Regions from separate parts of the Shewanella sp. 1311 genome, predicted to be linked through region 2. Evidence: riboswitches for the same ligand, from Rfam matches in the RefSeq annotation. Region 2 holds a riboswitch; the other holds the start of a gene.
The links. A riboswitch is a leader RNA that binds a small molecule or an ion and turns the genes downstream of it on or off. The one in region 2 is predicted to bind thiamine pyrophosphate.
Positions count from the first base shown of each region.

Region 1 (10,384 bases), 350 kb from region 2:
ATTTTTCACGTAAGTCTTTTTAATCTGTTTTATCTAATGCTAATATCGTCACCACGATAGACTTGGAAGTCTATTGAACGGATGTTGAAGTTGTATTGAGAGGATTTTAGGTTCTCAAAGTGAATAATCGTTAATCAGACAGGGAGTGAGCAGGATGTTCAAAATATTACATTGGATTGTAGTGTCACGATCGCAAGTATTAATGGAACTGCTAGCAGGACGTTGGCCACAGGAGTTTCTCGTTAAGTTGACGCAAGTCAGCCCAGATGAGATGTGTGAACAAATCAAGGATAATCATGCCTCCATGGTAGTGATTGATTTAGCGACTGTTGATCTTCAAAAAGCCCATCAATTTCAGCGTTTACTTGCCCGTGAACAACCAAGTGTACGAGTCGTCTATTTACAATTCCCTAAACAAGTGGATGCGCGCTTTTTAATGCAAGCTGCCACGACCGCAGGGGTGTTTTATCTCGATGCGGGTTTAACTGAGATTAGCCTAGGATTCTCGAATATTTTACGAGGCCATAGGGTGATCCCAATTCAACTCGTCAATGGGGTGAACGATGACTTTGGCTTGTTCGAAGATACTGAACCGCTGACGATTCGTGAGCGAGAAGTATTACAAGCTCTCTTAACGGGTAGCACTAACTTAGATATTGCCAATCAGTTGTTTGTCAGTGAAAGCACGATAAAAACCCATTTGTACCGAGTATTCCGTAAGATAGGTGTGTCGAGCCGTGGTCAAGCGATCGCGTGGGCGCAAACCTATTTGCACGATGTGGTGGTTTAAGTCTGTATTAGCACTGATAGAAGACACTGATTTGGCAAGGGAATACTGATCTAGACATAGATGTGTGCGTTTAGAGATTAGTACCTAAGTTAAGCGTTATCTCAGAAATGATAAAAGGGGCTTTTGCCCCTTTTGTTTTTCTTAAAACCTGTCTAATCAAAACGTTAAATTAACGTCCTAACCAAGCCGCGAGCTTAGTCTTGTCACTAATTGCTAGGGCGACTGTGTCCTTCGGCGCGGCAGTTATCATCAATTCACCCGTCATCAATTCATCCCGTCTAAACCAATATAGCTTCAAGGATTCACCCAGCGGATATTGCTGTAGCTGCGACTCAAATTGCGCGCTGACTTGCAAGTTATCGGCGGCGATTAAGATATCCCCCGCACTTAATCCCGCAAGGTGGGCAGGGCTGCCTTGGGTAACAGTCACCACTTTCAATCCCATCGGCGCCGCTTGAGTTTTCGCGCCAAAGGCAATGTCATAACCTTTCGCTTGCCCGCCGCCCACATCCTGCGGACCTTGGCTGGCTCGAAGGTTAAACTCGACGCCAAATTCGGCAAGTAGCGGAGCCAGTGGAATATCGTCGGTGTTCTCTAAGTAGGCAAACAAATCGTGGCAATCACGGCCAAGGAGTCGCTCGACAATCGCTTGGTGACAGCCGTCAGTCGTGCCTTTGTCTTGCAGAGCATATTCCTGCCATAAAATCTGCATAACATGGTCGAGATTGTATTTGCCTTGGGTTTCACTGCGCAGGGTTAAATCTAAGTACAGCGCAAACAGCGCGCCTTTGGTGTAATAACTGATGATGGCGTTTTGCGCGTTTTCATCTTGCTTATAGAACTTAGTCCATGCATTAAAGCTTGAATCTTTAACACTTTGTTTAAAGCGTCCTTGGCTGCGATAGACGCGGGTGAAGGTCTCACTCAGCATATCTAAATAGCTTTGTTCATCTACCAACCCAGCGCGATAGGTAAGGAAGTCATCGTAATAGGAGGTGATGCCTTCATAGGCCCACAGTTGTGGCGTATAGGTTTCAGCCTCAAGTTTATAGGGTAAAAAGCACTCTGGCTTAATACGCTTCACGTTCCAGCTGTGGAAATACTCGTGGCTGCACAGGGATAAATAAGTGCGATAGTCGTTATTGATTGGCGCATTGAGCGACAGCGGTAAGTCCTTGCGTGAGCACATTAATGCGGTAGATGCTCTGTGTTCTAACCCGCCAAAGCCATTGTCTAATACTGTGGTCATAAACAAGTAACGTTTAAACGGCGCAGGCGTACCAAAAAGATTGATTTGATACTCACAAATGGCTTTCAAGTCTTGGCAGAGTCTTGGCATGCAAGCGCGGTGGCGGCCATTGAGTACGATATCGTGTTGGACGCCGCAGGCATCGAAACTAGCTAAGGTAAATAAGCCCATTTCCACTGGATGATCGATGAGCTCGTCATAGCTTGTGGCACTAAATTGGCCGAAGGCAAAGTCGTCACCACTGATGCGGGTCATGCTGGTAGCGACGCGCCAATCACTTAATGTGGGCTCAGAGGGCGGTAACATAGTGACAGTGTGGGTTTGTTGTTCAAAACCGTGGGCGGATAAAAACACGCTACTGCCGTTAAAGAAGCCGTGGGTTGTGTCCAAATGCGCAGTGCGCACCGACAGATCCCAAGCATACACTTGATAAGTCAAAATGATTTCGCTGCTATTATTGTCAACCGACCAAGTTTGCTTATCTAGCTGGGTGAGTTTAAGTGTTAGGCCATTAGCAGCTTGCGCCTTGAGTTCAATGATATTTTTAGCAAAGTCGCGCACCATGTAACTGCCAGGTAGCCAAGCGGGGAGGCTAAAGACCTGCACAGGCTTGGGCTGGGATAATGTCATAGTGACTGCGAATAAATGGGCTTTCGGATCGACGGGGATTATCTGGTAATGGATCATATTTATCCTGCAAAACCTGAGTGTTTTAATGGTGGCCATGCTGCCAAAAATGCCTGCAACTGGCAAATGAAAAGCAAAATATCTACAGACACAAAGCATTGAATTGTCAATATACCCAAGCAACCTGAAGATACGAGTTCAGAGCGCCTAGGGTGCTTCAATTCAAGGCGCATCAATGACAGAATGTCGGCCACCTTTTGAATTGATGCAACACGGGAGTGGAGTGCCCTAGACGCTCCGTCCCGGCGGGTTTTAACGCACTTTATGCTTTGTTGGTTATTTTTAACTTAGCCCACTAGGTCCGCAAATAACCGCCTTGCCTAAAGTGCGTTAAACTCCAGCTGAATCATGCATCTTCAAGTTGTTTGGGTATATACTATGCCAACTAACCCAAGGAGGAAGCCCCATGGCCGAAGAAACGATTTTCAGCAAAATTATTCGTCGCGAAATTCCCGCGGATATTCTGTATCAAGATGAACTTGTGACTGCCTTTAGAGACATTTCCCCTAAGGCGCCAACGCACTTCTTGATTGTGCCAAATCATTTGATCCCAACGGCGAACGACATGAAAGCCTCTGATGAGCCGGTGCTTGGCCGCATGATGACAGTTGCCGCTAAATTGGCGGCGGAAGCGGGTATCGCTAAAGATGGCTACCGACTGATCATGAACTGCAATCAACACGGTGGACAAGAAGTCTATCACATTCATTTCCACCTTGTGGGCGGGGAGCCTCTGGGGCCCATGTTGAGTCAAGGCCAATGAAGGTCAATTCGGATTTTTTCCCGCTGACCCAAATGGCGCAGCGGTTTGTGGATCAACTCGCTCAGTGTCGTCGTCTCGGTTTAACCGTACTGGAGGCGAGTGAGCACCATGTGTTGATTGAGTTGCCCTACAGCACTGAATTAATTGGTTATCCCGATACGGGCGTTATCCATGGCGGAGTCATTACTACTTTAATGGATACCGCCTGTGGCAGTGCAGTGGTCAGTGCAATTTTCCATAAATTCAAATTGTTAGAAATCTCACCTACGCTCGATTTGCGGGTGGATTATATGAAGCCCGCTCAGCCCCATAAGCCTGTGTTTGGGTTTGCGGAATGCTACAAATTGTCTTCCAATATTGCCTTTACCCGCGCGATTGCTTATCAAGACAGCATAGATGATCCTATTGCCCATGCTGTTGGTTCCTTTATGCGGATCAGTCCAGAAATGGTGGGTGATGCCTTTAGACAAGCGCTGATGGGTGAAGCCGTGCCTGAAATAGGAGACACTGATGAGCGCAAATAATTCGGAACTTGGTACAGCCAGTGCCACTCAACATGCCCAAGTAAAAGCGCCTATCGATGTGCAAGGTATTGTTAAGCGCGCGACTGAGCTTAACGATTTTGGTCATTTACTTGAGCACGTTCCCTATGCCAAATTTATTGGTATGAAGGTGGAACGTTTTGGTGATGAACTGATTTTTAAACTGCCTGCTAAGGACGACAATATCGGTAATCCTGTGTTGCCCGCTATCCATGGCGGCGTCATTGCAGGTTTTATGGAGATGTCAGCGATAGTGCAGTTGATGGTCTTTATGCAAACTGCCAAAGTGCCTAAAGTGGTCGATTTTTCCATCGACTATTTACGTGCAGGCCTGCATAAAGATAGCTTTGCTGAATGTCGTATTACCCGTCAGGGGCGACGAGTGGCCAACGTGAATATCGATTGTTGGCAAACCAATCGTAAGCAGCTCATCGCTACGGCACGGGCGCACTTTCTGATTGATTAACTCGTTTTATTGAGCAGATGTTTGAGTGATGATTAAGTCTGTCTTGTTAAGCATAAGTTCAGCACAGTTCGATTAGCTTGTCGTTTAATGGGAAATGATGCGCGCTGGCCGCGCATTTTGTCGCGTGACTGGGAGAAAGAGATGAAACAAATTTATACAGGACTGTTATTGACCGCGGCGCTGACCTTAGGCGCTTGTGCCTCACATACCGCAGGTATTTCAGTGAGTTCGCTCGGTGAAACCCGCGTCGATAATTCCAGCTTTGCCCGAGATATTGGAGTTGAAAGTGTGGATGCACGCCGAGTTGGTGATTTAGTGCAGGGTTCAGCGCTGATTGTTAGCAAATCATCAACTGACATGCGTGTGCAGTATAAATTCACTTGGTACGACGCCAGCGGCTTTACTATTGAAGATGAAGCGACGAGCTGGAAATCGGTCAAGCTGCATGGCAAGCAACAATTGCAAGTCGCCGCCGTGGCGCCCAATGCCCAAGCGGTTAAATTTGATGTGTACGTGCGCGAAACCTTTTCGAATTAAGCGGTGAGTTCGCCCTGAGAATGCCAGCTATGCTGGCATTTTTCATTTTATGAGGTAAATGTGTCATCCCATCCTATTACTCATGTATACTAGGCGTCGCCAAGGGGTGTTTGCAGCGAATGAATTTACGTTGATTACTGCAAACTGAGATGTCAGCTGACGAACCCTTAGAACCTGATCCGGCTAATACCGGCGTAGGAATGGGCCAATCAACAGCACACTTCTGAATCGCTTATTCGTTGCCGGATCTCAAACTATGTATTTGAGGTCCTATGTTAAACAGTAAAACGCTAAACAGTAACACGTCAAAACGTCATTCCCCGTTTTCAACCATCACACCCAGCTTGTTTTTAACCCGAGCGCCGCTGGCGTTAGCCATTGCTACCGCGCTGAGCACTTCTGCATTTGCACAAACCGACGCTATCGATAAACCCGATCCCAGCACTGAGATGGAAGTCATGGTGGTGACGGCGGATTTTCGCAGTTCAAGCTTAGAAAAAATGCCTTCCAGTATTACCGTTATCGACAGTCAAAAAATTCAAGATGAAAGCGCGCAGCACTTTGAAGATCTGCTTAATTCCATTGCCAATTTTAACTGGTCAGGTGGAAGTTCGCGGCCGAAATATTTTCAAATTCGTGGCGTAGGAGAGCAAGAGCAATACCAAGGTGCACCTAATTCCTCTGTGGGTTACATCATAGATGATATCGATTTATCCGGTATTGGTATGGTGTCGAGCATGTACGATCTACAACAGGTCGAAGTGCTACGTGGACCACAGGGCACACGTTATGGCGCGAATGCCTTAGCGGGACTGATTTATCTGAAAAGTAACGATCCCACCGATGTGTTTGAACATGGCGGCGAAGTATCGTTAGGCGATGATGATTTACGCACGTTTAGCGGTTTCAGTTCCGGCCCATTAACGGATTCTGGCAAGCTGCTTTATCGCGTGTCACTGCAGCAACATCAACAAAATGGTTACCACGACAACCTCTATTTAGGTCGTGACGATACCAATGGCCGCGATGAGTTCAGCGGCCGCGCTAAGCTGCGCTGGTATGCGACTGACGATTTGCAGTTTGATTTAACTGTGCTGCACGCCGATTTTGATAATGGCTATGATGTGTGGAGTTTAACCAATTCACCGACCCAGACGACATCGGATCAACCGGGTGTCGATAGCCAGCGCACCACAGGCGCAGGCTTTAAAGCGACCTATTCTGGCGCTGAAACCTTTGAGCTAACCTCGTTAACGTCCTTTGCGAATACCGATCACCATTACAGTTACGATGGCGATTGGTCGAACCCAGAGTATTGGGCTTCTAAGCAATGCAGTGATGACGATGGCAATCTGGCACCGTGCCAATATGATTATTTTTGGGATAAAACGGGCCAACGTAAAACCGTGTCGCAAGAGTTTCGCTTAAGTTCTACCGAGCAGGGCCGAATCTTTGCGGACAGTACAGATTGGTTGCTTGGTGTGTACGGCATGAATCTGAAAGAAGATAACCAATTGTATTCTGAATACAATACTTGGCCGGATGAAGTCTTAGACTCTGAGTATGAAGCGACGAACTATGCCTTGTTTGGTCAGCTCGATACGGATCTGAGCTCAGGTTATGCCTTATCTGTGGGCCTACGTTTAGAGCGCCGTAACAGCCATTACTCAGATACGAATAACGATAATTTCGACCCGAGTGAAACCATGTGGGGCGGTCATATTGCAGTGAGTAAAGTGCTGAATGACTCGCACAACGCTTATGTTCGTGTCGCGCGCGGTTACAAGGCGGGCGGTTTCAACATGTCTTTACCTGTCGAATTGAACGATAAAAAAGAGTTTAGTACTGAGACGCTTTATAACTATGAAATTGGCCTTAAATCCCATTGGTTAGCGGGGCTTATCGATACTAATTTGGCGCTGTTCTATATGGACAGACAAGATCAACAGGTGGCGGCATCCCAGCAAGACCCTGATAAACCTCAGCGTTTTATCTTGTTCACCGAAAACGCTGGTAGTTCTAATAACTATGGTGCTGAGTTAGATGCGACCTGGTATGCCACGGATAATCTACAAATTTACTCAAGCTTAGGTTGGTTAGAAACGGCCTACGGTGACTACCAGTATCAGGATAAATATGGCACTGAGGTGGATTTAACTGGCCGCGATCTGGCCCATTCACCACACTTAACCTACAGCCTTGGTGGGACTTATCGTACCAATTCGGGCTGGTTTACTAACCTAAACCTGAGCGGTAAGAGTGAGTTTTACTATTCCGACAGCAATGAATCCCGCTCTGAGCCCTACACTATCGTCAATGCCCGCGTGGGTTATGAGGCGAGTGCGTGGTCAGCCTATTTATGGGGCCGTAATTTGTTCAATGAAGAATACGGTGTGCGCGGCTTCTATTTCGGTAACGAGCCAGATAATGGCTGGGCTGAAAAGCAATATATTCGTTACGGCGATCCGCGTCAGATTGGCGTAACCTTTAACGTTAAGTTTATGTAAAAACTGATGTAATGGCACATGTCACTATGAGCCTATTGGGTTAACTCATGACTAAGCTGCAGTCCACTGTAAGGGCTACAGCTTCTCTCAAATTTAAGGAATTAAAATGAAACTGACCGCAGAAATTAGCATGTATCCCTTCAATGAGAACTACCTCGATCCGATTAAGTGGTTCATTGGCCGGGTGGATAGCTATCCTCATATCGAGCGCGTGACGAATGCGATGGCAACACAAGTGTGCGGCGATTATTTAGATGTGATGACTATGCTGGCGACCGAGATGCAAGCCGCCCATGAGAAGTGGGGCAAGGCAGTATTTGTGTGTAAGTTTATCGGTGGTGAGCTTAATTTAGCCCACAGCGAATAACGCTTTACCGTCACATACGCGATAAATAGGCAGTGAGAACAACACAATGACAGATTTATGGTTAACCATGGTCGAGAGTATGAATGCGGTCTTTGGTGAAGTCCATGTGATGACCGCATGGGAAGCCTTGGCGGTACTGCTGGCCATGGCATATCTACTGCTGGCGATGAAGGCGAGCGTCTGGTGCTGGGCGGCGGCCTTTGCCAGTACCGCCATTTACACTGTGTTGTTTTGGAAGGTGTCGTTACTGATGGAGTCAGTGCTGAATATCTATTATATGGCGATGGCGCTCTATGGATATTGGCTCTGGACCCAGGGCGGCGATAAACATCAAGGGGTCAAAGTGACCACTTGGCCGTTGAAAACCCACTTGAAACTGATCGCGGTGACAGGCGTTATTTCGTTATTAGTCGGTCACGGCATGGCGACATATACTCAGGCCGCATTCCCATATTTAGATGCGACCACGACCTGTTTTGCTGTGATGACGACCTATTTAGTAGCGAAGAAAGTACTTGAAAATTGGCTCTACTGGGTCGTCATCGACATAGTGTCTATATACCTTTATCTCAGTAAAGGCTTGATGCTGACCTCGTTATTATTCGTACTCTATGTGGGGCTTGCTGTAGTAGGGTATTTCCTGTGGCGCACTGCATTAGCCGACGCCCGTGAGGCCAATGCCTTGAAGTTACTCAGTTAATGCTCGATGTAAACGCTGATAAGCCATACTCAGCAGGCGAATCATTCAACGCACTCTTGCCCATACTCAAACGAGCTGGACTTGAGCAAGTGCTGAGCATTTGCGAACTTTCGGGCGGCTTGAGTAATCATAATTATAAGATCACTACGCCTGCAGGCAGTTATGTGTTGCGGGTCAATGCCGATGCGGCGGACAGTTTTTGCACCCGCCAGCAGGAGCGTTTTTACTGGCAACAACTCGCCCAAGCTAAACTTGCCCCAGCACTGCTGTGGGTGAGTGAAGATGAGCGCTACTACCTCAGTGATTTTATTGAGAGTGACCTTATTGAGAGTGACTTTATCGAGAGTGACCTTATCGAGAGTGACCTTATCGAAAGTGCAGTAGCGAGCGCTGCAGAGTCTGCGGCAATTGAACACAATGTGATTGATAGCGAACGCTTTCAACGTAAACGCTTCATCCATTGGCCTGCCTTAGAGCGCCAAACCAGTGCCGCTGATTTTGTGCTGGGGCAGTCGTCTTTGGGCATTTTATATCACGGCGATTCACAACAAGCTTATTTAAATCCTGAACCTTGGCTGATGCCAATACAGCAAGATAAGCATCCCAACTTAGCTGCGCATTTACTGCTGGAATTATTGCTGCAATTGCGGGAACTGCCCACAGGTTCTTATGCCATTAGTATCACAGAGCAATGGCAGGAATATCACCAGCAGATGCTTGCCTATCAGGCATCTCTTGCGCTCACGCACGATTGGAGTGAGCGAGTCGCTAAGCTGCTTAACATCCAAATCGACATCAAACATTGGTGTGATGACTTAGCGGCTTGTTTAATTAAGCCGCAGTTTTGCCATCGCGATCTTAATCCCCACAATCTGTTACTCAAAAACAACCGCTTGTATTGTATCGATTTTGAGTATGCGACGGCGTCGCATCCACTGTGTGAGTTAGCCGTAGTGTTAGCGACCCATGCGTTAACGCCAGCCCAGCAAAACGAGTTAGTGACGCAGTATCTGAGTCAACATCCCTATGTCACGTCCCACGCCGTAGCGGCCGTGCCTGCCGCCATTGACATGTACTGGGTATTTGCTTGCTACTGGGCATTATTGATGGCAGCGCAAACGGAGCCCAGTCGTAGCGCCGACTATCTCGCATGGTTTGATTGTTTTTGGCCGCTCATCACCCAAGAATCATAACGATTAGCGGCACGATTGGCGATTTAAAGCAGGCAAAGTATTAACATATTAAAAACCTTTATTAGACAAACTTGTTTGATATAAGAGGCAACTTTATATAGGCTCAAGCGTCATATTAGTAACAGTTCTAGGATGGATGATTCAGTATGAAAAAAGGCGTGATGCTACTTGTGTGTCTCTTAGGCTTAAGCGCCTGTTCCACTAAATTCAGTTACCATTTCCTCGATTGGGCTATCGGTTGGGAGCAAGAGGACTACGTTACCTTAGATAAACCGCAGCAAAAGGCATTTGACGCCCTCATTGAAAAATTTGTCCTGTGGCATCAATCCAAAGAATTGTCCCACTATGTGGTGCAATTAACCGAAGTCGAAAGCCTCATCAAAACCAATACCTTAACACCAGTATTATGGGCCGAGCATGTGGAGATTGCTAAGCGGCATTGGTTTCGTTTGTTTGAGTTTGCTTTGCCAGAATTACTGCCCATCATCATGTCCTTGTCCGATGAACAGGTGAAGCAAATCCTCGCCAAATTACGGCAAGATGAGCAGGAGCTTGTCAAAGAGTTTGCCGGCAAAACCCCAAC
Region 1 covers NZ_CM181686.1:4,719,976-4,730,359, forward strand. The annotation lists gene AC5YB3_RS20775 (LuxR C-terminal-related transcriptional regulator) at 155-790, shown strand; gene AC5YB3_RS20780 (M61 family metallopeptidase) at 960-2,726, opposite strand; gene hinT (purine nucleoside phosphoramidase) at 3,133-3,489, shown strand; gene AC5YB3_RS20790 (PaaI family thioesterase) at 3,486-4,013, shown strand; gene AC5YB3_RS20795 (PaaI family thioesterase) at 4,000-4,497, shown strand; gene AC5YB3_RS20800 (YcfL family putative periplasmic lipoprotein) at 4,639-5,034, shown strand; TPP riboswitch at 5,127-5,252, shown strand; gene AC5YB3_RS20805 (TonB-dependent receptor) at 5,307-7,541, shown strand; gene AC5YB3_RS20810 (hypothetical protein) at 7,648-7,908, shown strand; gene pnuC (nicotinamide riboside transporter PnuC) at 7,955-8,608, shown strand; gene AC5YB3_RS20820 (phosphotransferase) at 8,608-9,801, shown strand; gene AC5YB3_RS20825 (DUF6279 family lipoprotein) at 9,948-10,384, shown strand, end outside.
Region 1: linked by a shared signal. The riboswitch ahead of AC5YB3_RS20805 (TonB-dependent receptor) and the one ahead of thiC (phosphomethylpyrimidine synthase ThiC) in region 2 are both predicted to bind thiamine pyrophosphate.

Region 2 (10,384 bases):
TCGAAATAACTGTGGCTCGATATGCCTAGCGCGAGCCCCGCGGCTTGAATGGCCGCTAAGTCAGTAACGGCGAGATCTTCTTGGCCTAAATGTACCCCGAAGGCATGGTATTTTATCGCTAACTGCCAGTGATCATTAATAAAAAGCTGTGCATTAAAATGCTTGCCTAAGGCAATGGCTGTTTGAATTTGTGCTTCTAATTCGGAGCCAATTAACTCAGGTTCGCCTGACTTAGATTTGCCTGACTCACATCTACCTAGCGCAGACTTGCCTAAATCAGATTCGGCTGGCGCGGTGGTAGTAGTTAACTCGCTGATGTCGGTTTTTATCCGTAACTGCACAGTTTTAACGCCTGCCGCTAATAAACTTTCCAGCATGGTTAAGTCACTCACCACGGGATAAACACCAAGCTCGGCATCGAGCACTTTAAAACAGTGGGATAAAATATTTTGAGGTGGCGTCGAGGCTATTCTTACCTGAGCGGTTGCCTGATCTGTTGCGGATAAAACTGTTGCAACTAAATCATTACCAACATCAAGGTGTTGGTTGAGTTGATAACTAATAAAATTGCCATCACACAGATTTATCTTGGCATATCGGGACAAGTTATTAGGCCAACCCGTACGGGCCAACGGCCCTGGACCTTGCCCTAAACCAATCGCCGCGCTTAAGCCTTGACTCACGTAGGCTTTCGCAACAACCACCGCATCTTGCAATACAAAACCCTGCGCTAACACGGCGGCAATGGCCGATGACAAAGTGCAGCCGCTACCATGATTATGACGGGTATTAACCCGCTGGCTGGCTAACCAGAAGCGCCCATTTTGATGCAGCTCAGAGCTCGCGCGCACTTGACGACAAACTAGATAATCCTCGGCAAGCTCAAGGTCCCAGCCGTTGCTATCAAGAGCGATAACATGAACGTTAGCCTGAGTTTGAGCATAAGTGTTATCGTGAGTTTGAGCATGAGTATCATCAAGAATGTCAGTGCAACCAAAGCTCACATCGCCACCTTTAGCGAGCACACTGCAATCAAGGCTCTGGGATAAAGCCAGTGCCGCGGCAGCGAATTGCGCTTTCGTTGAAACATCACTGTGAGTTAACCGCCCAAGTTCAAGCACATTGGGCGTGATAAGTTCGATTAAACCTTTGAAAGGCTTAAAATCTAAGGCTGATTTGGCCGCACTTTTTATATCCTGACAGTTATCTACTGCTAATGCATCGCCACAACTGGCGACCATCACAGGATCGACAATCACAGGCACAGATGGATAGTGGATTTTAAAACTCGCGATCCAATCTGCCAGCAATGCCACTTGAGTTTGATCTGCCAGTAAGCCGATTTTAATTGCTTTGGGTGGCAAGTCGGAAAGTAGAGTCGTCAGCTGAGCCATTAACATCGCCGCTGATACGGGCTCGACTAAAGTGACCGCCACAGAACTTTGCGCCGTCACTGTGGTGACCACACTGCAACCGTGACAGCCCAAATCTTGAATTGTCGCTAAGTCCGCCTGAATACCGGCACCACCGCCACTGTCTGAACCAGCTATGGTCCAGACAAACGCGGGACGCTCGGTATTCATGGGCACATTATCCCCATGAATACCCAACATAATTAGGCTTCCTCAGCTTCGGCGACAAGCTTGTCTTTCACGTGATAGATCTCGGCGCCCGAAGCAGCAAATTGTGCCGATTTTAGCGCCATTGCCGCTTCCAACTCCTGCGGCGTCTTAACTGTGACTTGCATGGCTTGGTCAGCCGCTTCAACTTGCTCCGCCTTCGCTTGTGCCGCCTCTAAGCCTGCGGCATAGGCGCGCACATCTTGGGTGATTTTCATCGAACAAAATTTAGGGCCGCACATAGAGCAAAAATGCGCGACTTTAGCGGATTCCTGCGGTAAAGATTCATCGTGATAAGCACGTGCGGTTTCAGGATCGAGTCCTAAGTTATATTGATCTTCCCAGCGGAATTCAAACCGCGCCTTTGCCAGCGCATTATCACGAATTTGCGCACTCGGATGACCTTTCGCCACATCGGCGGCGTGGGCGGCAATCTTATAAGCAATCAAACCTTGCTTAACATCTTGTTTATTCGGTAATCCTAAGTGTTCTTTTGGCGTGACATAACACAACATAGCGCAGCCGTACCAAGCAATCATGGCCGCGCCTATGCCGGAGGTGAAATGATCATACCCAGGTGCGATATCGGTGATTTGTGGGCCAAGCGTGTAAAACGGCGCTTCATCGCAGTGAGCTAACTGCTTGTCCATGTTCTCTTTAATGAGCTGCATCGGGATATGTCCCGGCCCTTCGATAATGGTTTGTACGTCGTATTCCCACGCGATTTTGACTAGCTCACCTAAGGTTTCAAGCTCTGCAAACTGGGCGGCATCATTAGCGTCGGCAATCGAGCCTGGACGCATACCATCACCTAAAGACAGGGATACATCGTAGGCGACGCAAAGCTCACAGATCTCACGAAAATGGCTGTAGAGGAAGTTTTCCTTGTGATGACTCAGGCACCATTTGGCCATAATTGAACCGCCGCGAGAAACGATCCCAGTAACACGTTTAGCCGTCATCGGCACATAACGCAGCAGCACACCAGCATGAATAGTAAAGTAATCAACACCTTGTTCCGCTTGTTCAATCAAGGTATCGCGGAACACTTCCCAGGTTAAATCCTCTGCCACGCCGTTCACTTTCTCCAGCGCTTGATAAATCGGCACTGTGCCGATGGGCACTGGCGAGTTGCGGATGATCCACTCGCGGGTCTCGTGGATATAACGCCCCGTGGATAAATCCATTACCGTATCTGCACCCCAACGGGTTGACCAGACGAGCTTTTCCACTTCTTCCTCGATGGATGACGTCACCGCAGAATTACCAATATTGGCATTCACTTTCACCAAAAAGTTACGCCCAATGATCATAGGTTCGGCTTCGGGATGGTTAATATTCAGCGGAATAATCGCGCGGCCACGGGCAACTTCGGCGCGGACAAATTCGGCGGTAATCGGTTCGCCGACTAAGGCACCAAAAGCTTCGCCCTTGGCTTTACGATTGAGGATTTCATCCTGTACTTCGGCAAGTGCCATGTTCTCGCGGATCGCCACATATTCCATTTCGGGAGTGATAATCCCTTGACGGGCATAGTGTAATTGGCTGACTCGTTTACCCTGCAGCGCTCTGCGTGGGCGAACAATTGCACTCGAGCCAGCCTCAAAACGCAGATGGTCTAAACCATCATCGGCGAGTCTTTGTTGGGTAAAGTCTGAGGTCGCGCAGGGTAATTGCTCTGTATCGTTGCGGGCTAGGATCCAGTTTTGTCTTAATTTACCAAGGCCTAGACGCACATTGATGTCGGCCTCAGGATCGGAATAAGGTCCGGCGCAATCGTACACTCGGATTGGCGGATTTTTCTCCATGATAGGCGCATCATCTGTTCCGCCCACCAGCGTGTCAGTCTGCAGAATGTGTCGCATGCCAACGCGAATATCGGCACTTGAACCTTCGAGATAAATCTTTTGTGAATTAGGATGTTGCAGTGGCGCTAACGTATCGATAAAGGCTTGGGCCTGCGCGCGGGTTTCGCGGCGACTCGGCGCCTTAGGCACTGTTGATTGACTAGACTCAGACGATTTATTAGGGATTGTCGATTCTGGCGCTGTAATTTCTATCGCATTGGCAGCTACAGCTGGGTTTTGGTTTGAACTGGACATAAGCAATCTCACGTTAAAAAATGGAGTTGCTTGTCTGGAGAATTGAGTTGTTGATAGCTGGGCATGGCAATCAATTTTTGTGGCCAACACTGGCTTCAAAAATTGAGTTACCCTGCTCAATAACAATTAAATCTAAACATTAAGGCTTAAAACACTGCTTAGTTAACAGATGTTCAAGCCGTCTATTTTGGCGATTTAATGTGTGTTATTACGCTTGTTTCCTTCGCAGGTTTTAACCTGATCAGGTTCAACGGATCCCGAATAAACGGTCTCAGCCAAGAGGCACTCCGACAAGATGAGTGCGCAGTATAGACAGAAGCGGCAGTAACAAACAAGGAAAAAAGTAATTAAAAATCTTAACTACCAATCCAAAATAAAGACTCACAATCTATTGTTTTTAATTGAAAAAATTAAATAAAACTAAAAAAACTTATAATAGTCGTGAAAATAAATCATAAAAGAAAGTCACTATTTATGGGGTTTGAGCATCATTTTGTTTAATCGAGATTGAATGGCATCATCAATAGCTTGATTGATTTTTTTGCCACTGCAGTTAATGGGAAAACCTAAATTTTCGGCGTTAGGATTAATTTGTGTCCCCAGACGGACGACGCGATAACAAGTATCCCCTATACGCACAATACGATTTGGGTCTAAGGGTAAATCTAGACTCGTTGTGCCACCGAAATCATCGGCGTTAGGGACAAATAACACTTCCATCTCAGGGCTCATTTCACTCATATTCGATTTCCGGGTGAATTTATCGGCCTGTTCAATGACGAGATCATCGAGCGCTTGCTCGCGCTGACGTTCAAAATATTGCTGGGTGAATAAACTCATGCTTGAGCTTGTCGCTATTGTGCTCTCACCTTCTGCTGCGGGCGAACTCTTAGCGCCAAGCTGCGGCTTTATTTCTGTAGCATCAAACATATTCGTTGGCTTTTTTGCCGTTGCTTCCACGGGCTGTACTTCACTTTGTACACTTGATTGAGATTGGCTTGATTGAGTGATGTCCGGTTTAACCGTATCTGGCTTCACTTTTCCCTGATCTACTTTTTCAGGCACGACCTTTTCAAGTATTGGCATAGGCTTAACTTGAGTTGTAGGCGTGGGAACAGTTGTAGGCGTAACAGAACTTTCCGCTTCAGTCTTATCCACGGCCTTGCTCTCTGTTTCTAGCGCAGCGCTTTCAGCCTTCTCTACCGCGGGAGCATAAATAAAGTAAGCTTTAAGCGCCGTCACTTTAGAGCCCCGACTTCCCGTTTCCGTTAATCCAAAGGGATTTAACTGTGGGCGCCACAAAATGCAGATAAGTAAAAATAAACACGCATGCACTAAGAGCACAAAAAATAGCAGACTTAATCCTTTGAAATACGGCTGACGAGCACGTAAAACTGATCCCGTCTCCAATGCCTGATCACTGGTTTGTATTATCCTAGACAGTTCAGGTTTGGATTCAGATTCAGCAACCAATTTATCTTGATGTTGATCTTGATGTTCAGCATGGATTTCTTGCAGTACTAAATCTTGGGCTTGCTCATGATATATAGCTTGAGTGTCATGCTCAGTGACTAAACGGCCTGCACCACGATTGAACGCTGACGGCTCGGCATCAGTGGTAAAAACAGGCGTTTGAGCAGTATCCAGATCACCGAAGTGATGATCAAATGCAATAAAAGTCTCACCTTCTGGCGATGTGACCGAAAAAAGCAAAGCACTATCAGCATCATCTCCAATCGCTATTGCTGTAGGAGATACTGTCAATAAAGGCGTGGCTTTGGGTTGACGTTGAAAAGGCAAAATCCATCCTTAGGTTTTGTGTAGTCTCAATTGATTTCGATGATACTTAACGTGGAACAATTGCACTCAAATCCAATATCAATCCAATATCGAGTTGCTGAATATTGAAAGAGAATTATCCAATGATTGCATTTACTTGCGAGTGCTCAACGCAGATTAGAGGAGGCAAACAGGGTAAAGTTCAACGCGAATACAACACGCGACAAGCGCAGTGCTTACTCCAATGCTTGATCAGACACTTGTCAGTTGAGACAAATAAGGCTGGGAATTGAGCTCACTATCGCGCTAAATTGAAAGGAAATGGCTTGCTAACTCTTACGTCTTGAAGCGGATAACATCATCAATGCGATACGCTGACGGGAATGCAAGACGGCGTTAAAAATCTAAAGGTGAAAACAATAGAAGCCAGCCATATATTTAAGCTTACAAGTGTACGCTTAGATGTGGTGATTTATTTTCCTTACTGATAGACTCAGTCATTATCGTTTGCGAGTATGTATCTACCATGTCGAGTCAAAGTATTATCGAACAACAAAACCCAGCTAAAACCCTTGCTAAGCCTGGGCCGTATAGTATTAAAGAAGAAATCGCTAATAGCGTATCCCATGGCTTAGGCGTCATCGCAGGCATAGTGGCATTGGTACTGATGTTACTCAAAGGGCAAGATCATCTAACGCCAATTCAACTAACAGGCGTTGCCATTTATGGTGCGAGCATCATAGTGCTTTTTCTATGCTCGACCTTATACCACAGCGTTAGCCATTCAGGCTGGAAACATAAACTTAAGATCGCCGATCACTGCGCAATTTACTGCTTGATTGCAGGAACTTACACACCTTTGATGCTGATAAGCCTACAGGGGACGCAATCGATAGTAATTTTAACGGCGATTTGGTCGCTTGCAATTGGTGGGATCCTATTTAAGACGCTATTTATTCACAAATTCAAAAAGTTAAGCTTAGTCTTGTATCTCGCCATGGGTTGGCTATGTGTCACTGTGATGGGCGATTTAACGGCGGCCATGTCGGAGTTAGGTTTTAATCTATTGATCTTAGGCGGATTATTTTACACTTTAGGGGTGGTGTTCTACGTAGGGAAACGCATTCCATTTAACCATGCCATTTGGCATTTGTTCGTGCTTGGCGGTGCCATGAGTCACTTTCTGTGTATTTATCTGACTGTTATTTAAATGGCTATGATTTACCTGATGGTGATTTAACTGGCTTTAATTTAAATGGCTATGACTTAACAGATGGTGATTTATCTGTGAGTCAAAGCTAAAAGTCGTTAATTATCTATTCAAGCACTTCCTCAAACGCTCTCTCAAACATCGCAATCAAACACGGCTATTCAATTCAGTAAACAGCGACGCTAATAGCGCCGCTTGTTCTGCTCTGCCACACTGGCGCCAAAGCGCAATAATGCACTCTGCAGTGCATAAGCCTCCTTCTTGCTGATTACGCCGCAATATAAAAGCGGATTCAGGCATAAGTGGCGGCAAACTGACTCGTGCAGCCATTTTAAGATAGGGGCTCTGGCGCAGCATCTTACGCGCCTCCTGCCAGGTCGCATCTAAAATCACCACTTGGCTCGGCATTCGCTGTTCTGCTATGAGTGTGGATTGCGCAGGCGCTAACAACATTTGTGCGTTCGAGAGCACTGGCTCAGCTAAAACCGTATCTAAGGCATTATGATCAATGGGCCCAGTGTGCTCAGTATCACTTGCAGGAAACAACAGTTTAGCCTGCTGCGATGCCAACATAGCCACTAAATCGTTATCAGGTGCCGTTCTCGACCAGACGATGCTTTTCACCTCTTCAGGGAATGCGGCTAACGCGAGTTGGCCAGTATTCGTTTTGCGGGTTAACTCGCGTTCGTGGGTCAATAAAATAATCTGCATTGCCTTCCTTGCTGCGGCAAAAGAATGAGAAATAGCCTTGTTCATCAACTTAATCATACAGAAGACCGAAGTGAATCCGCTTAAAAGATCAGGTTGAAATAACGACGTTTAATCGCTAACCAAACCCTGCTCACTCAGTTATGTGTGAAATAAAATCATACATTAAGATAATGATTTAAAAGTGATAAAACTTACAAGCATTCCAACACTATCTGTTTTAGCAGAAAAGTTTCACGCTCTATTGATTGGCCTTTATGGGGATGATTGCGCTGAATATCTTCATTATGGGCGATAGCTTGATGAATATTGAGCCATTCAGGCCGCATGCCATTTTTTATCTCATGGGCTTCTAATCGAGTCTCACCTAAACCACGCTCGCCCAGTGCGGTGTCGATACGGCACACATAACAAAATGACTCCATGTGCACTACGTTCGCCCCTTCACGGTACCAAGGTCGAAACTCTTCGTAACGGCCAAAGGGGGCTAACACTTGAATGTCTAGGGCGCCGGTTTCTTCCTGTAGCTCGCGGATCAGCCCGTCTTCGAGGCTCTCGCCGTCGTCAATTCCGCCGCCGGGTAAGCTGTAGTCGCGGTATTTTTGAGTATAAAGCAGCAAAATATCTTCACCCGATAACACAATCGCGCGGGCAGCTCTGCGATAAAAAACGCGTGCCGTCTGTAGGTTAACCGCTGGATCTTGGGTGGTTCTCAATAAACGCATAGTCGTAGCCATTTGCCGAAAAGGAGTCGCAGCATAAACGAAAATGTGCCAAATGCAGATCAAAAACTGTAGCAGAGGCAATAATCACACTCAGTCCCGTACGAGTGATTAATAGGTTTTAGCGATTAGAATCTTGATTATTAACGGCTTAAGCTAAAATCGATTTGCCCATGATATTAACAACGCGATCGCGATGCATCATCTCTTTCGCCTGATTCTCATCTTTAGTGCTCACGTAATGCCTAAGCGGCAAAAATGCTCAGGAACATTCAAACTCACTATGCTCATTCAAGAGCTGGGCCAATTGCTGCTGATAGGCATCAATAATCTCTGGTGTTTGCTTATGCGTGGGCATGCGTTGGTAATGACCAATCACCTGCGACAAATAACGCTGCGCTCGCGGCAAACTTGCTTCATCTAGCATCTGCCACATTAACGAACCTGTAGCACTGATAAGTAGACCATTTGGAGCCGCGATTGTACTGACATGGAGGATTTCGTAGAAACGTTGATTCTCTTCCAATAAATGTTCCGACTTAAGCCCTAGCCCTAAGGCTGAGAGTGATTGCCTGACATAGTAATTATGATGCACGGGACACAAAATAAATTCGAGGTGCCGCTGTGGGTGTTGAGCTAGAATTGCCTTCACTAAGTCCACCAGCAGTTCACCACCCACACCAGCGATGATGATCAACTGTTTATCCTTGTCACTGGTTTGCACGAGCGGTAAAGCCGCAACATCAAGGCAATGCACTTGCCACTGAGTATGACAACTTAAATTTGGGTCTATGTCTAGGTTTAAGTGTGGGTCTATTTCTGGGTTTAAGTCTGGATCTAAGTTTGGATTAAGGCCTGATATGTCAGCGGGGAAGAAACGCTGCAAACGCAGTTCAAGCGCCTGCATCAGCGAAGGGACACAATCGACAAAGTGTACATGGCGGGCAGCGCTCCTTTCTAGCAACAACATACCGAGTAAACCATGATCGCAGCAGCAATCCCAAATATGATCGTAATGACCATTGATCATGCTGTTTATCTGTTGTAAACGTTGGCTAATTTTCACGGTTTGACCTTACTGCTGCGGCTCCAAATGCTGTAAATCCCACTGTAAATCCCACGCTAAATTGCATTTTTAAGCAAAAAGAAAGCGCGCATATTACCCGAGTCAAAAGCAAACCACATCTTTTGTTCGTGCCCTCGCAATGCTTCTCGTCACTTCTGTTACGTCACGCCTTAATGTGGTGAATACGTATGCAGTCCGTTGCGGTTAAAAAGCCATCGCCACTAGTATGCTGTGAGTCACATTCATTATAAAAACAAGGATCAAGGAATGTTCATCAAGACCTGCCCTATTCAGTTAATTGACGGCTCGCGTTCAGCGCGCCAAAAGCGATCGCAAGCGCTATTGTGCCCTACACTTATCGCTCTTGCGGTTACGAGTCTCTTTAGTGCCAACGTATTTGCCAAAACCGTTACCGTCAGCTCACCCAACCAACAAATTCAAATCAGCTTGAGTGACGATACAGGCCGCCCCGAATATAAAATCGATTTTCACGGCAAGACAGTCATAGAACCGAGTCGCTTAGGCTTAGTTTTTCAATCCCTTGGTGAACTCGGTCAAGGATTGCAGATCAAAAGTAGCGATAAAAAGAGCGCCGATGACAAGTGGCAACAACCTTGGGGCGAGCAGGAATGGATCCGCGATCAGCACAATCAACTGACCGCAGTATTAAGCAACGGCAAGGTGCAGCTCGAAGTCGAGTTTAAAGCCTTTGACGATGGTATTGGCTTTCGCTATCACTTAGCCCAACAAGCCTCCCTTCCCGCTAATTCGCCGATCTTAATCACAGACGAGTTAACCGAGTTCAATGTCGGTCAAGCCGATAAAGCCACAGCATGGTGGATCCCTGCCCGTGGCTGGAATCGCTACGAATATTTGTATCGCACCACAGCGCTGAAAGAAGTCGATAGAGTCCACACGCCCTTCACCTTTAAACTCGCGGACGGTACGCACTTAAGTATTCACGAGGCCGCCTTGGTGGACTTTGCCGCCATGACCTTAGATCAACAGCGTGATGGCAAGCTTAAGGCCGATCTCACGCCTTGGTCAGATGGCATTCGCGTCAAAACTCAAGTGGGTTTTTATACGCCATGGCGCACCATTCAAATTGCCGACAACGCGACTGGGTTGCTCAACTCACACCTTATCCTAAACCTCAATGAGCCCAATAAACTCGGCGA
Region 2 covers NZ_CM181686.1:5,067,903-5,078,286, reverse strand. The annotation lists gene AC5YB3_RS22275 (bifunctional hydroxymethylpyrimidine kinase/phosphomethylpyrimidine kinase) at 1-1,613, opposite strand, end outside; gene thiC (phosphomethylpyrimidine synthase ThiC) at 1,616-3,721, opposite strand; TPP riboswitch at 3,923-4,021, opposite strand; gene AC5YB3_RS22265 (hypothetical protein) at 4,190-5,521, opposite strand; gene trhA (PAQR family membrane homeostasis protein TrhA) at 6,027-6,710, shown strand; gene AC5YB3_RS22255 (tRNA-uridine aminocarboxypropyltransferase) at 6,858-7,421, opposite strand; gene AC5YB3_RS22250 (NUDIX hydrolase) at 7,613-8,143, opposite strand; gene AC5YB3_RS22245 (tRNA (adenine(22)-N(1))-methyltransferase) at 8,403-9,206, opposite strand; gene AC5YB3_RS22240 (glycoside hydrolase family 97 protein) at 9,474-10,384, shown strand, end outside.